Regions from separate parts of the Metabacillus litoralis genome, predicted to be linked through region 2. Evidence: riboswitches for the same ligand, from Rfam matches in the RefSeq annotation. Region 2 holds a riboswitch; each other region holds the start of a gene.

Region 1 (4,274 bases), 680 kb from region 2:
TTGTAATGATAATAGCTTCAGATGATAGGAAAATAAAAATTCACTTGCTTCTAAATATTTCTTCGCTTCTAATGCATCTCTTCCCCATGCGGTTATTCCATGATTTCTAATAAGAACTGCCCCCGCATCTTCTTTTACAAACTCACTAAAGTTTTCCGCTAAAGTTGGAATATGTGCATAGTTATAGATGATTGGGATTGTAAATTCAGCATCCTCTTCCCATAAGCCATATGCTTTAATAATTTCCTGTCCTCTAAATGTAATCTTTCCTTTATCACCGTAGAGCTCTGATATAACATTATTGTCAACTGTATGAACGTGAAGGCTGCACCCAGCTTTTGTTTTATTAAAAATCTCTACATGTAATAATGTTTCTGCAGAAGGCTTTAAGTGAGTATCCTCAACCGGCTTTCCTTCTCCATTAACTAGTAAAAAGTCCTCATCTGTTTCCTTCGTCTTATCTTTACCACTTGCTGTTACAAGGAACTCGATAGGTTCATCGCTCACTTTTATCGCTAGATTCCCACTTGTACCTGGAAACCAATCTCGTTTTGCTAACACCCTCTTTATGTCAGCTAATTCCTCCCACCGTTGGTTGAAAACGGTCATGCCTTCACCTCCTCTAGCTTTTCTAAAATATTAATCACATCATAAAAAGTTGTAAAGGGCTGATGTGGCAAATGAAGGTCCTGACATTTTTCTAATAGCAAATCTCTTGCTATTACATAATCTGCTAGTTTTGCAGCTTGAAGATCCGTTATTGAATCTCCTATTACAATTTTTTCTTGAGTAGACTTTGTTAGCTTGCGGATAAGTGACGGCTTACAGCAACCGCAATCATTCGAACAAGAATCATCACAACTAAAAGGCCATTCTATTTTAATGTTTTCATTACTAAAATTCGCCCTATTACAATATATTTGTTCTTCTTCAATTAACCCTTGAAGTAATGGATAAACAAAAAAATCAATTCCTCCACTAACAATAAAAAGAGGGATATTGTTCTTTTTTGTATATTGAACAAATTCCTTAAATCCAGAACGTATTTGCGCATGATTTAAAATGTAGTTCACAATTTCGTCCTTAGAAGAAGATGGTAGTAATTGAAACATTTTCCCAACACCCTCTTGAATAGAGATTCTTTGTGATAATACATCATTTTTTAAAGCATCCCATTCTGGTGGAGCAAATCTTTTCATAATTGCAATAATATTATCAGTCTCTGTAATCGTCCCATCAAAATCACATATAATTACTCGATCACTCATTTACTCACCTCTTTGACACCCCAAAGATCTATGGCAAGTTTGAGATCTTCATGTACGTTCGCTGCTTCTTTTAAAGAAGTGCCTGCTAGAGTTGCGTCAATTGCTGATCGGAATGCTTGTCCACCGCCAATTGCTCCATTTGGATGACCATGAACACCACCACCAGCATTTATTATTGAATCTATACCGAAATCATTCATAAGCAACGGAACTAAACCTGGATGAATTCCTGCAGAAGGAACTGGAAACGATTGCTTAAAGGATTCTTTCTTCAGACAATTTTCTGCAATACCTAAGGCTTCTTTTCGATCTAATGCTACACTTCCATATGGAGAAGGGAATAAAGAGAAATCAGCACCAGATATTCGTAATAGCTTACCTAGTAAAAGTGAACTTGAAAATCCATATAAGCTGGATGCAGTAGAAGCTCCGCTCACAGCAGGGTGAGCCATAATAGGCACCGTTACATCCGGATCTTCTGCTAAGCTTTGTAGTACATCTAACCCGTATGCAAATACGTTAAACAACAAAACATTTGCACCAAGCTCTGAAGCTTTTTTAGCTTTATCTTTAAGATCAAATGTTTTACCAGACAAATTCACAGCATATAAAGCTTTATGTCCAGTTTCTTGAAACACCTGGTTTAATACCTCTTTACCAGCAAGAATTCGCTCCTCGAATGGAGTTAATGGATTATCAAACAGAATTTCATCGTCTTTTACTAAATCAACCCCACCCAATACTTGCTGTCTTAACTGATCTTTTAAATATTGTAAGTCACGACCAATTACACCCTTAAAAATACTCATTAATAAAGGGCGATTATAAACACCGACTAATTCCCGAATTCCTTGTACACCAAATTTCGGCCCCGGAAACGCTGCTTTCACAACTTCCGAGAACTCTAAATCAAGTAATTTTACTTCACCGTCTAGAGATAGCTTTCCGAAAACAGTTGTTAATATGGCGGGGAGATCATGACTATAATTTATACTCGGATAAGCAATTTTAATTATTCCTTTAGTTACGATTTTTCCTAAAAATTGATTTGTTTTGTCACAAGATTCTAGCTGACTGACCTCTAGAACACGACCTTTATGAGCTTTAAGTTGCTCCTGTTCAAGTAATGGAAGATCTGTCCAGGAACCAACCGTTAATCCTAAAGCAATTCCTTCTGCTTTTTTATGTAAATCTCCTTTAGCATCGTGTACAAGATATGTAGCAATGACTTCACTCACTTAAAACCCTACTTTCTATATATCACGTTTTCTGAATCTTTCTATTTATCGTACTAATTCTATCATCTTTATTTAGTTTATGCATAACATTCCTTTTCTATTTTTTCTGTTTTTTTAAATAAAAAAAACCTCTTTGATAGATCAAAGAGGTTACTAAATGCATAAGTAATAAGCAATCTCCTTATCTATCAGCGAATGCTGCAAGAATTAGCACCGTGCTTAACCTAAGTTAAGTCGGTTGCCGGGCTTCATTGGGCTAGTCCCTCCACCTGCTCTTGATAAGAACGAAACGTTCATTTTTGAAATTAATATGGATTATGCCAGATCTCACTTCTACTGTCAAGAGGAAAAAATTAAGGCGTAATGTCTTAAAAAAGATTAAGGGCCTTAATTCTATCGGCAGCTTCTCTAAGCCGGTCCTCGGATGTTAATAAACCAACTCTAACGTATCCCTCACCATATTCACCAAAGCCTACTCCTGGTGCTACAACGACGTGTGCATGCTGAAGTAGAAAATCAGAAAACTCCTCAGAAGAATCAAATTGTTTTGGAACTGGCAACCAAGCAAAAAACGATCCTGACGGTGCCGTAACATCCCAACCGATCTCACGAACAGCTGTAATGAGAGCATTTCTACGTGATTCGTAACGTGCATTTAGTTCTTCAACACATGTTTGCGGACTAAGTAACGCATGTGCAGCTGCTTCTTGAATAGCACTAAATACACTTACATACATATGATCTTGCAATAAATTTATAGCTTCAATCACTGAAGGATTTCCAACAGCAAAACCAATTCTCCAACCAGCCATATTAAAGGTTTTGGAAAAGGTATAAATTTCGATACCGATATCTTTAGCACCAGTTGTTTGTAAAAAGCTAATTGGCTTTTTTCCATCAAAGCCAATTGCTCCATATGCAAAATCATGAACCACACAGATGTTATTTTCTTTTGCGAATGAAACTGTTTCCTCAAAGAAACTTTCGTTTGCCGTAGCACCAGTAGGATTATTAGGATAATTCAAAAACATTAGCTTCGCCTTTTCTACAGCGTCTTTAGATAAGCTCTTGTAATCCGGTAGGAACTGATTTTCGCTTAATAAAGGCATCACTTCCATTTTGGCACGTGCCAATTCTACTCCTGACCAATAATCCGGGTATCCAGGATCAGGTACAAGCACAACATCATCCGGATTTAACAAGCATTGAGGAACCTCAACTAACCCAGCCTTTCCTCCGAATAGAATCGCTACTTCACTAGCAGGATCTACCTCCACTCCGTACTCTCTTCTGTAAAAGGTTGCGACAGCTTCCTTTAAAAACATTTGCCCACGAAATGGCGAATATTTGTGATTTTGAGGATTTCTAACGGCTTTCTCCATTGCCTGAACGATATGTTCCGGAGTTGGTTGATCAGGGTTACCCTGACCTAAATTAATAACATCATGTCCCTGCTCTACAATTGTATTTACTTTTGCAACAAGACTGGCAAAAAATTGCTTGGGTAATGTATTTAATAAATGGGATTGCTCAAAAACTTTCATTTTCTACACCTACTCAAAAAATTCTTGAAATTCTAGTCACAAATCATATATTGTTAGAAGCAACTTGTAAAGTAAAAATTTATAAATGAAGGTGTGACTGAAAAAATGAAACCTATCATTGCATGTATTCAACTTGATATTAAATTTGGTGATCCTGATTTTAATTATGAGCAAGTAGAAGAAAAAGTGGCATTAGCAGTCGAACAAGAGAAACCGAACATCAT
Region 2 (4,274 bases):
ACATACAAAACGTTCCCAGACGGAGCAGCATTTATGACGGCTTTAAAAACGGGTGAAATACAAGCAGGACTAGTAGGACCAGGTCCAGTAATGAACAACTATGCAAATGGAGCAGACGTGAAAATTATTGCAGGCGCATCTTCAGGTGGAACAGTCGTTGTTGCATCAGCAAAAAGTGGCGTTCAATCAGTTGAGGATGTTTCAGGTAAAACGTTCATCACACCTGGTGTAGGGTGCACACATGATGTTCAAATGGAAACATTTCTTAAAGATTTAGGAATTACATCAGCGCGTATCGGTGGAACTCTTAAACATGTAACAGGAAACCCAGCTCAATACGGAGCCATGTTCGAATCAGGTAAAGTAGATTTAGCTGCTGTTCCAGAGCCATGGGCATCACAATTAGTAAATGATGGTGCGAAAATCATTGTTGATACTGATGAAATTTCATACGGTACAACATTACCTAATACAGTGTTAGTAACAAGTGGAAAGCTAATTGAAGAAAATAAAGAACTTGTAGCTAATATCGTTAAAGCGCATGAGCAAGGCGTTAACTTTATTAACGAAAATCCCGAAGAAGCACGTGATATCGCGATTAAAGCAATCAAAGACATCACAGATCAAGAATTAGACCCAGCGATCGTTGATAGCGCGTGGGAGCGTGTAACATACACAACAGAAGTAAACGCAGATGTTGTTCAAGAATTTGCAAACTCTTCATATGAATTAAAATTCCTAAAAGAAAAACCAGAATTCGGTGATCTAATTGACACTTCATTCTTAACGAAGTAGGAATCTATCGTGAAAAATATACTCTCAATTGTTATTGCTTTTTTAGCGTTGGTAGGCTGTTCTCAGTCTATCAACCTAGAAGAGCATTTTTCATTAAATGGAACTATAGAGCCACTAGAAGCCGTAAATCAAAACGGAGAAGCTGTAAAGATGTCTGACTACGAAGAGAAGGTTTGGGTAGCGACATTTATTTTTACAAATTGTGATACTGTTTGCTCACCAATGACTGCTCACATTGCGACACTTCAAGAGCAGCTACAAGATGAAAAAATAGAAGCAGAATTAGTTTCATTCAGCATTGACCCTGAACATGATACACCAGAAGTATTAAAAAAGTTTGGAGATCAATTTGGTGCGGATTATAAAACTTGGAACTTTTTAACAGGCTATGACCAAGCGGACATTGAATCTTTTACTAATATAAGTTTCTTAGCACCCGCTGCAAAGCTCGAAGGCTCAACTCAATATGTACACAGTACTTCAATTTTTCTCATGAAAGGCAGTCAAATTCTAGAACAATACGATGGAGTATCTAACGTACCATTTGAAAAAATAATCGAAGATATCAAACTATTACAATAATTCTATTGCATTCTCCACTTGAATAAGGTACAGTAATAAAAAGTTAAACATTTTAAAAATTTCATATATTTCTTATCAAGAGAGGCAGAGGGACTGGCCCTATGAAGCCTCAGCAACCGGTTCATAACGAGTGAAGATCTGGTGGATTGATGATAGATAAACTCTAAGTAAGTTTTTCACAGCACCGACAGGAAATGAAAAATGAATGGAACAAAGTGCTCTTGTTTGTAACAGGCATTTTTCATTTTCTGTCGAGGTTTGCAGAGCAAGCCGCAAGCACTTGCGTGCTGTGAAAAAACTATACAACACTAATTATGAGTTTACTTATTAACAACACCATACCAAGACTTCTGCGAGTGCCAAGGTGCTAAATCCAGCAAGCCACACCAGCTTTATGCTTGAGAGATAAGAAGAAGCGCACTTAACGACACAGTCTTCTTCTTAACGAGGAAGACTTTTTATTTTGCTTTTTTTAAAACATGTACGCTTTCTCTCATGTACATATTGTTAAATTTAAATCTTAGGAGTGACAGACATGAGCAAAAGAATTGAAACGAAATTAGCACAAATCGGAAACCGCAGTGAAAATGTTACAGGTACAGTTAACCCGCCAATTTATTTATCAACAGCCTATCGTCATGCAGGAATTGGAGAATCTACTGGATTTGATTATATCCGTACAGGAAATCCTACAAGACTTTTAGTCGAAAAAGCAATCGCAGACCTTGAGCATGGCGACCGTGGCTTTGCCTTCAGCTCAGGAATGGCCGCGATTCAAACAATTATGGCCCTCTTCCAAAGCGGAGACGAACTGATCGTTTCTTCTGACCTTTACGGTGGAACATACCGCCTCTTTGAAAGAGAATGGAGAAAATATGGATTATCATTTCAATATGATGATTTCACAAATCCAGCTGAAACAGAGAAATTGATCAATGAAAAAACAAAAGCGCTATTCATTGAAACGCCAACAAATCCATTAATGCAGGAAGCGGACATTAAAGAGCTAGTAGCAGTTGCGAAAAAGCATAACATACTCGTGATTGTTGATAACACTTTCTATACACCACTTCTTCAAACGCCAATCTTAGACGGAGCGGATATTGTGATCCATAGTGCAACGAAATACTTAGGAGGGCACAACGATGTTCTTGCAGGCTTGGTTGTAACGAAAGGTCAGGAATTAAGTGATGAATTCTTCCAACATCAAAACGCAATCGGTGCAGTTTTATCCCCATTTGATTCTTGGTTATTAATGAGAGGGATGAAAACTTTATCCCTTCGTATGAGACAGCATCAAGAAAATGCTCAAAAGGTAGCGGCATTTTTAGAAGAGCATGAAGCTGTACTTGATGTACTGTATCCTGGTAAGGGTGGAATGCTTTCATTCCGTTTACAAGATGAAGCATGGGTAAATCCGTTCCTGAAAAACCTGAAAACAATTACTTTTGCAGAAAGTCTAGGTGGAATCGAAAGCTTCATTACGTATCCAGCTACGCAAACACATATGGATATTCCTGAAGAGATTCGAATCGCAAATGGTGTCTGTAACAAGCTGCTACGTTTTTCAGTAGGTGTTGAGCATGCAGAAGATATTATTGAAGATTTAACACAAGCATTTCATGCAATGAAAGGAGCGGAAGCAGTTGAGCAATCATGATTGGTCATTTCAAACAAAGCTACTTCATAACGAGTCAAAGGTTGATCGCGGCACAGGATCGGTAAGTGTGCCGATTCATCATTCCTCTACTTTTCATCAATTTGATATTGATGAATTTGGGAAATATGATTATGCACGCTCAGGAAATCCTACGCGTGAGGCGTTGGAAAGTGCGATTGCGGAGCTAGAAGGTGGATCACGTGGATTGGCTTTCTCTTCTGGTATGGCAGCTATTTCAACTGCGTTCTTATTGTTATCACAAGGAGATCATGTACTTGTAACAGAGGACGTGTATGGTGGGACTTTCCGAATTATTACAGATGTTTTAACTCGATTTGGGATTGAGCATACATTTGTAGATATGACAGATCTTCATCAAGTTGCCTCTGAGATTCGTCCGAATACGAAGGTGATTTATATGGAAACACCTTCGAATCCGTTGTTAAAAGTAACGGATATTAAGGGGATTGTGAATCTGGCGAAGGCAAATAACTGCTTAACCTTCTTAGATAATACATTTTTAACACCTGAGTTGCAGCGACCTTTGGAGTTAGGCGTGGATGTGGTATTACACAGTGCAACGAAGTTTTTAGCGGGGCATAGTGATGTGCTTGCAGGTCTTGCTGTTGTGAAGGATCCTGAGCTGGGAGACCGCTTGTATAAATTGCAAAATGCATTTGGTGCCGTTCTTGGTGTGCAGGACGCGTGGTTAGTTCTTCGTGGTTTAAAGACATTGCATGTACGCTTACAGCAGTCTCAAGCATCTGCTTTGAAAATAGCTGAATTTTTAGCGGAGCATCCGAAGGTAGAAGAGGTGTATTACCCAGGCTTGAGCTACCACCCAGGTCATGAAACTCAAAACTATCAAGCTGATGGGCCAGGAGCGGTGTTGTCCTTTAAATTAGCTGACGCAGCGGCGGTTAAGACATTGGTTGAAAATGTGGAGCTTCCAGTGTTTGCGGTTAGCTTAGGTGCAGTGGAATCGATCTTATCGTATCCTGCGAAAATGTCACATGCAGCAATGCCTCCACAAGAGCGTGAAAAGCGTGGCATTTCAGATGGATTGTTGAGATTAAGTGTTGGACTTGAGAAGGTTGAGGATTTGATAAAAGACTTTGCTGCAGCTTTGGAGAAGGTGCCTGCTGGTGCAAAAAAGAATGTGAATGTGTAAATTTGAGAGCTGACTCTATGTGGAGTCAGTTTTTTTGTGGGGTGCGTGTCGGTTTTTGTCGAAAAT
Region 3 (4,274 bases), 480 kb from region 2:
TCGGTTATTAGCCATTTACCTATTGCGATTTTTTGTTGATTACCTCCAGATAAGTTTTGCACTTTTGTTTCCTCTGAAGGCGTTTTTATCCCTAAACTTTTTATTAACTCAACTGCCTTTTGCTTTTCTGCTTTTCGATTCAAAAAGCTAAATGGCTTGGTAAATGCCCCCAGATTCGCTGCAGTTAAATTGGTCACAACAGACTCTTGAACAAGAATGCCTTCTTTTCGCCTTTCTTCGGGTACTAAGGCAATTCCAGATTTTACAGCTTGGTATGGGTTGGAGATTGACAATTTCTTTCCTTTAAGTTTTAACTCACCGGATTTTACTTTTGTCTCCCCAAATAATGCCTTGCACAATTCTGTCTTCCCTGCACCTACAAGACCTGCGATCCCGACAATCTCACCATGACGAATCTGTAATGAAACAGAATTCAGCTTGTCAAAATCACTTAAATGATTTACTTCAAAGAGCAATTCTCCTGGATGAATTGCTTTTATAGGAAATTGCTCCTCTAGCTCTTTTCCTAGCATGCTTTCCACTACTCGATTAGGTGTTGTTTCACTTATCTTTTCGTGAGTTACAAGCTTTCCATTTCTCATAATTGAAATGTCATCACATATTTCAAAAATTTCAGGAAGACGATGGGATATAAAGATAATCCCAACATTCTTCTCTTTTAGTTCACGAACTATGCGGAACAATTCCACTGTTTCAGAGTGACTTAATGGTGCAGTTGGTTCATCTAAAATCAAAAATTTACAATCCGAAGAAACTGTTCTTGCAATAAGAACCATTTGCTTCTCAGCCAAAGTTAATTCGCTAACAAGTTTCGTGGAGGATACTTTTATATTCAAGCTGTTTAATATTGTTGTTGCTTGTTCATGCAGCTTTTTCCATTGAATAAATTGTTTCTTTCCCATTTCATTCACAGTCTTTGTCAGCATAATATTTTCTCCAACTGTTAAATAAGGGATAAGGGCAGTGTCTACTTCTTGATGGACAATTTGTATACCATTTCTTTGAGCATCTCTAGGTGATTTGATGATCGTATTGATCTGATCGATTAAAATATCCCCGGTATAGTGAGAATACGAACCAGATAGCACCTTCATTAGTGTTGATTTTCCAGCACCGTTCGCTCCAATTAAAGCATGTGTTGTTCCACTTTTCATAATAAAGTCAACCTCATCTAATGCTTTTACACCAGGAAATTCAATTGAAATTTTCTTCATTTCTAATACGGAGTGATTCATCAATTTGCCTCCTTTCTACTACTTTACACTTCTATGGGATTTAATGTATGTGAGGTAATCAGAGGAAAACGAACACTCTCAACCTTAGAGAGTGTTCGTTAAGTCTAACGCATTATTTCTTATAATATTCTTTTAATGTTTTCATCCACTCTTCTTCAAATGCAGTAGATTGGCCCCAGCCTTCCACAGTATCTGCTAGATTCACCATATTAATTGGCTCACTTGATTGTAACAATGCTTCCTGTGAAATAAGTGAAGCTTCAAGATTATACGTTTCTGGTGTTTCTTCTCCTGCAAGCTTTTTCGCTAACAGTCTCATATCAACTGCACCAATTAATTTCGGATCAACAGCTGCTGTGTACTTCCAAGAGCTTCCTTCATTTTGCATTTCTTGAAGATCAGCATTTGAAACATCAATTCCATAAATCTTAATTTCATCTCTTCCTGCTTCTTTAATCGCACGCGCTGCACCTATTGCAAAAGCATCCCATGTTGCAAGAATTGCATCAATTTCACCTTTTGGATGTTTGTTCAACATTGCTGCTACAGCATTTTGTGTTTGAACAGATGTATCTGGTGCTGCAACTCCAAAACGTTCTACTTCTTTAATACCTGGATTGTTAGCAAGAATATCTTGGTACACTGCGTTTCTTCTCACCATTGGTGGGAATCCGTCAACCCATAGGTAAACAATGTTTGCTTCTCCGTTTGTATCTTGAACTAATTGATCTAACGCGAGCTTTGCTAACGCCTCATCATCTTGTGAAGTTAATGTTACCCCACCAATTTCAGCTAATCCTTCATTTGAATCAAATGTAACAACACTTTTTCCTGCATCAACAAGCTTTTGTACAGCATCAACAGTTGCTTCATCATCTCCATGTGAAATGATAAAACCGTCATAATCCTCCTCTAAGCCCTGTGCAATAGCATCGTGGAATTTAGCTGTATCACCGTTTGCGGTAAATACATCAACTGTAAAACCTAAAGCTTCCCCTTCTTCTTTAGCTCCTGCTAAAAATTGAGCTGTATGATCATCTCCGCCGATTTTGCGGATAACTTTGATTTTAGCACCTTCACCACTTGCAAAACGCTCTGGCACATTCTCTAATGATACTTCTGGATTTCCTTTTGCTTGTGTTGATTCAGTTTCTCCACTATTTGAAGAACAACCTGTAACAAGTAAAGTCAGCACAATTGTCAAAAGAAATGCTGCATTAAAAAATCTGTTTTTCATCGTTGCATTGCCCCCTCATTTTCTCTAAAACTTTTTAATTATGTCTAGTAATACTAGGCAACAAAAAAACCTCTCTAAAGATAGAGAGGTTTCACCACAATTTTAGGAGTCTCCTCTCTTATCTTTCAAAGCTGTATAGCTTTGCAGGATTTAGCACCAATTCTAATTGAACGGTTGCCGGGCGTCATCGGGCCAGTCCCTCTGCCACTCTTGATAAGAGATCTTTTTATGCGATTAAGTAAAATAAACAATAAATATACTTTAATACTCTACAGGATAGATGTCAATCATTAATTGAATATTTCTAATAGTTATTATAAAAAATCAATTGAATCAATTTCATAATCTATCATTTGTTACCAAAAAACGCATAAATTTCATATTTAATAATGTTCTTATCTGTGTATTGTTTGTTAACATGTTCAAAGTGAAGAAAGATGTTCGTTTTTTGATTTAAGAGTAATAATTATGAAAGTAACTCAATTAAATACATTTGATACTTGCAAATGTATTAAGCGTTTATTAATCTCTGATTCAAAAGTTACTTTTGTTGCTAAATAGTCAAAAATTCCACTATCAATAAGTAGTTTCGTATTTTCAGAGTTTCTAATTCCATCTGAGGTTTTCTGTATATACTCTCCGATTCCCTTTATTAATTCAACAAGATATTTTGTATCTAATTCTTCCAATTTATAATCTTCTCTTCTAGAAATTGTTCTGGCTGTATAATCAACTAACACTCTTTCATATGTGAAAAAATCAATGACTTTCCAATCCTCTTTAGATAATGCCATTCTACTATTCTCCTTATTTTTATACCTGTTATCATTATAAAAACAAGAGGATTCCAAAATAAACATTTTTCCTTCGTAAAATTCAGACATAGTCTACACTTTATCGACAAGAACTATTATTTTGGGTCAATTTAAAAAAGGTAAGCACCCGCTTAGCTTACCTCTCAAAAAACTATTTTCTTTTCTGTGCCTTCATTTTGTTGTTTTCTAATTCTGCTGCATATTCCTCTTGTGATTTCCCTTGTTTTTGACTTTCTGATTGGATCTTTCTAAATTTATTATCATTTAAGTTGGGCATATTCCTTTCACCTCCTGTAGACTTCGTTATTTTATACAAAAGGGGGCAATCTATTCGCTTGAACAATGTTTCATCATGAAGTTTGTATACAGACTGAGAAAATCTGTCATGATATATACTATTACCAGAAAAATGACCAAGTAAATTAACCTTTTTCAATTCTATTGGTATAATGACAAATAGGACTTATTTATACATATAAAAGAAAGGTTTGATCTGATTTGGAACAAAATTCCTCAAACTTTATTAAGAGCATAATTAAAGAGGATCTTGAAACGGGAAAACGTGACTATGTATACACTCGCTTCCCACCAGAGCCGAATGGATATCTACATATTGGTCATGCAAAATCAATTGTCATAAATTTTGGATTGGCAGATGAATTTAACGGGAAAACAAATTTGCGATTTGACGATACGAACCCTTTAAAGGAAGATACTGAGTTTGTTGAATCCATAAAAGAAGATGTTGCATGGCTTGGCTATGAATGGGACGGTATGTTTTTTGCGTCAGATTACTTTGAAGAAATGTACAATCGTGCTGTCCTTCTTATTAACAAAGGTAAAGCATACGTTGATGACTTAACCGCAGATGAAATAAGAGAATATCGTGGTACATTAACTGCACCTGGTAAGGAAAGTCCTTACCGCAATCGCTCAATTGAAGAAAATCTAGACCTGTTTGATCGC

Evidence for each region. Region 2 has a riboswitch for S-adenosylmethionine ahead of D9842_RS24885 (methionine biosynthesis PLP-dependent protein). Riboswitches for the same ligand answer to the same signal wherever they lie in the genome.
Region 1: it holds a riboswitch for S-adenosylmethionine, as region 2 does, so the genes downstream of both, mtnW (2,3-diketo-5-methylthiopentyl-1-phosphate enolase) here and D9842_RS24885 (methionine biosynthesis PLP-dependent protein) in region 2, are expected to answer to the same signal.
Region 3: it holds a riboswitch for S-adenosylmethionine, as region 2 does, so the genes downstream of both, D9842_RS22410 (sugar ABC transporter substrate-binding protein) here and D9842_RS24885 (methionine biosynthesis PLP-dependent protein) in region 2, are expected to answer to the same signal.

Annotation. Positions count from the first base shown of each region.
Region 1 covers NZ_CP033043.1:525,563-529,836, reverse strand. Annotated here, with positions in the region: gene D9842_RS02405 (methylthioribulose 1-phosphate dehydratase) at 1-609, opposite strand, end outside; gene D9842_RS02400 (2-hydroxy-3-keto-5-methylthiopentenyl-1-phosphate phosphatase) at 606-1,268, opposite strand; gene mtnW (2,3-diketo-5-methylthiopentyl-1-phosphate enolase) at 1,265-2,506, opposite strand; SAM riboswitch class I at 2,685-2,791, opposite strand; gene D9842_RS02390 (pyridoxal phosphate-dependent aminotransferase) at 2,875-4,050, opposite strand; gene D9842_RS02385 (carbon-nitrogen family hydrolase) at 4,156-4,274, shown strand, end outside.
Region 2 covers NZ_CP033043.1:5,077,914-5,082,187, forward strand. Annotated here, with positions in the region: gene D9842_RS24875 (aliphatic sulfonate ABC transporter substrate-binding protein) at 1-795, shown strand, start outside; gene D9842_RS24880 (SCO family protein) at 805-1,377, shown strand; SAM riboswitch class I at 1,447-1,533, shown strand; gene D9842_RS24885 (methionine biosynthesis PLP-dependent protein) at 1,913-3,037, shown strand; gene metC (cystathionine beta-lyase) at 3,024-4,208, shown strand.
Region 3 covers NZ_CP033043.1:4,595,822-4,600,095, reverse strand. Annotated here, with positions in the region: gene D9842_RS22415 (sugar ABC transporter ATP-binding protein) at 1-1,256, opposite strand, end outside; gene D9842_RS22410 (sugar ABC transporter substrate-binding protein) at 1,369-2,493, opposite strand; SAM riboswitch class I at 2,609-2,713, opposite strand; gene D9842_RS22405 (hypothetical protein) at 2,973-3,287, opposite strand; gene D9842_RS26420 (hypothetical protein) at 3,460-3,585, opposite strand; gene D9842_RS22400 (glutamine--tRNA ligase/YqeY domain fusion protein) at 3,807-4,274, shown strand, end outside.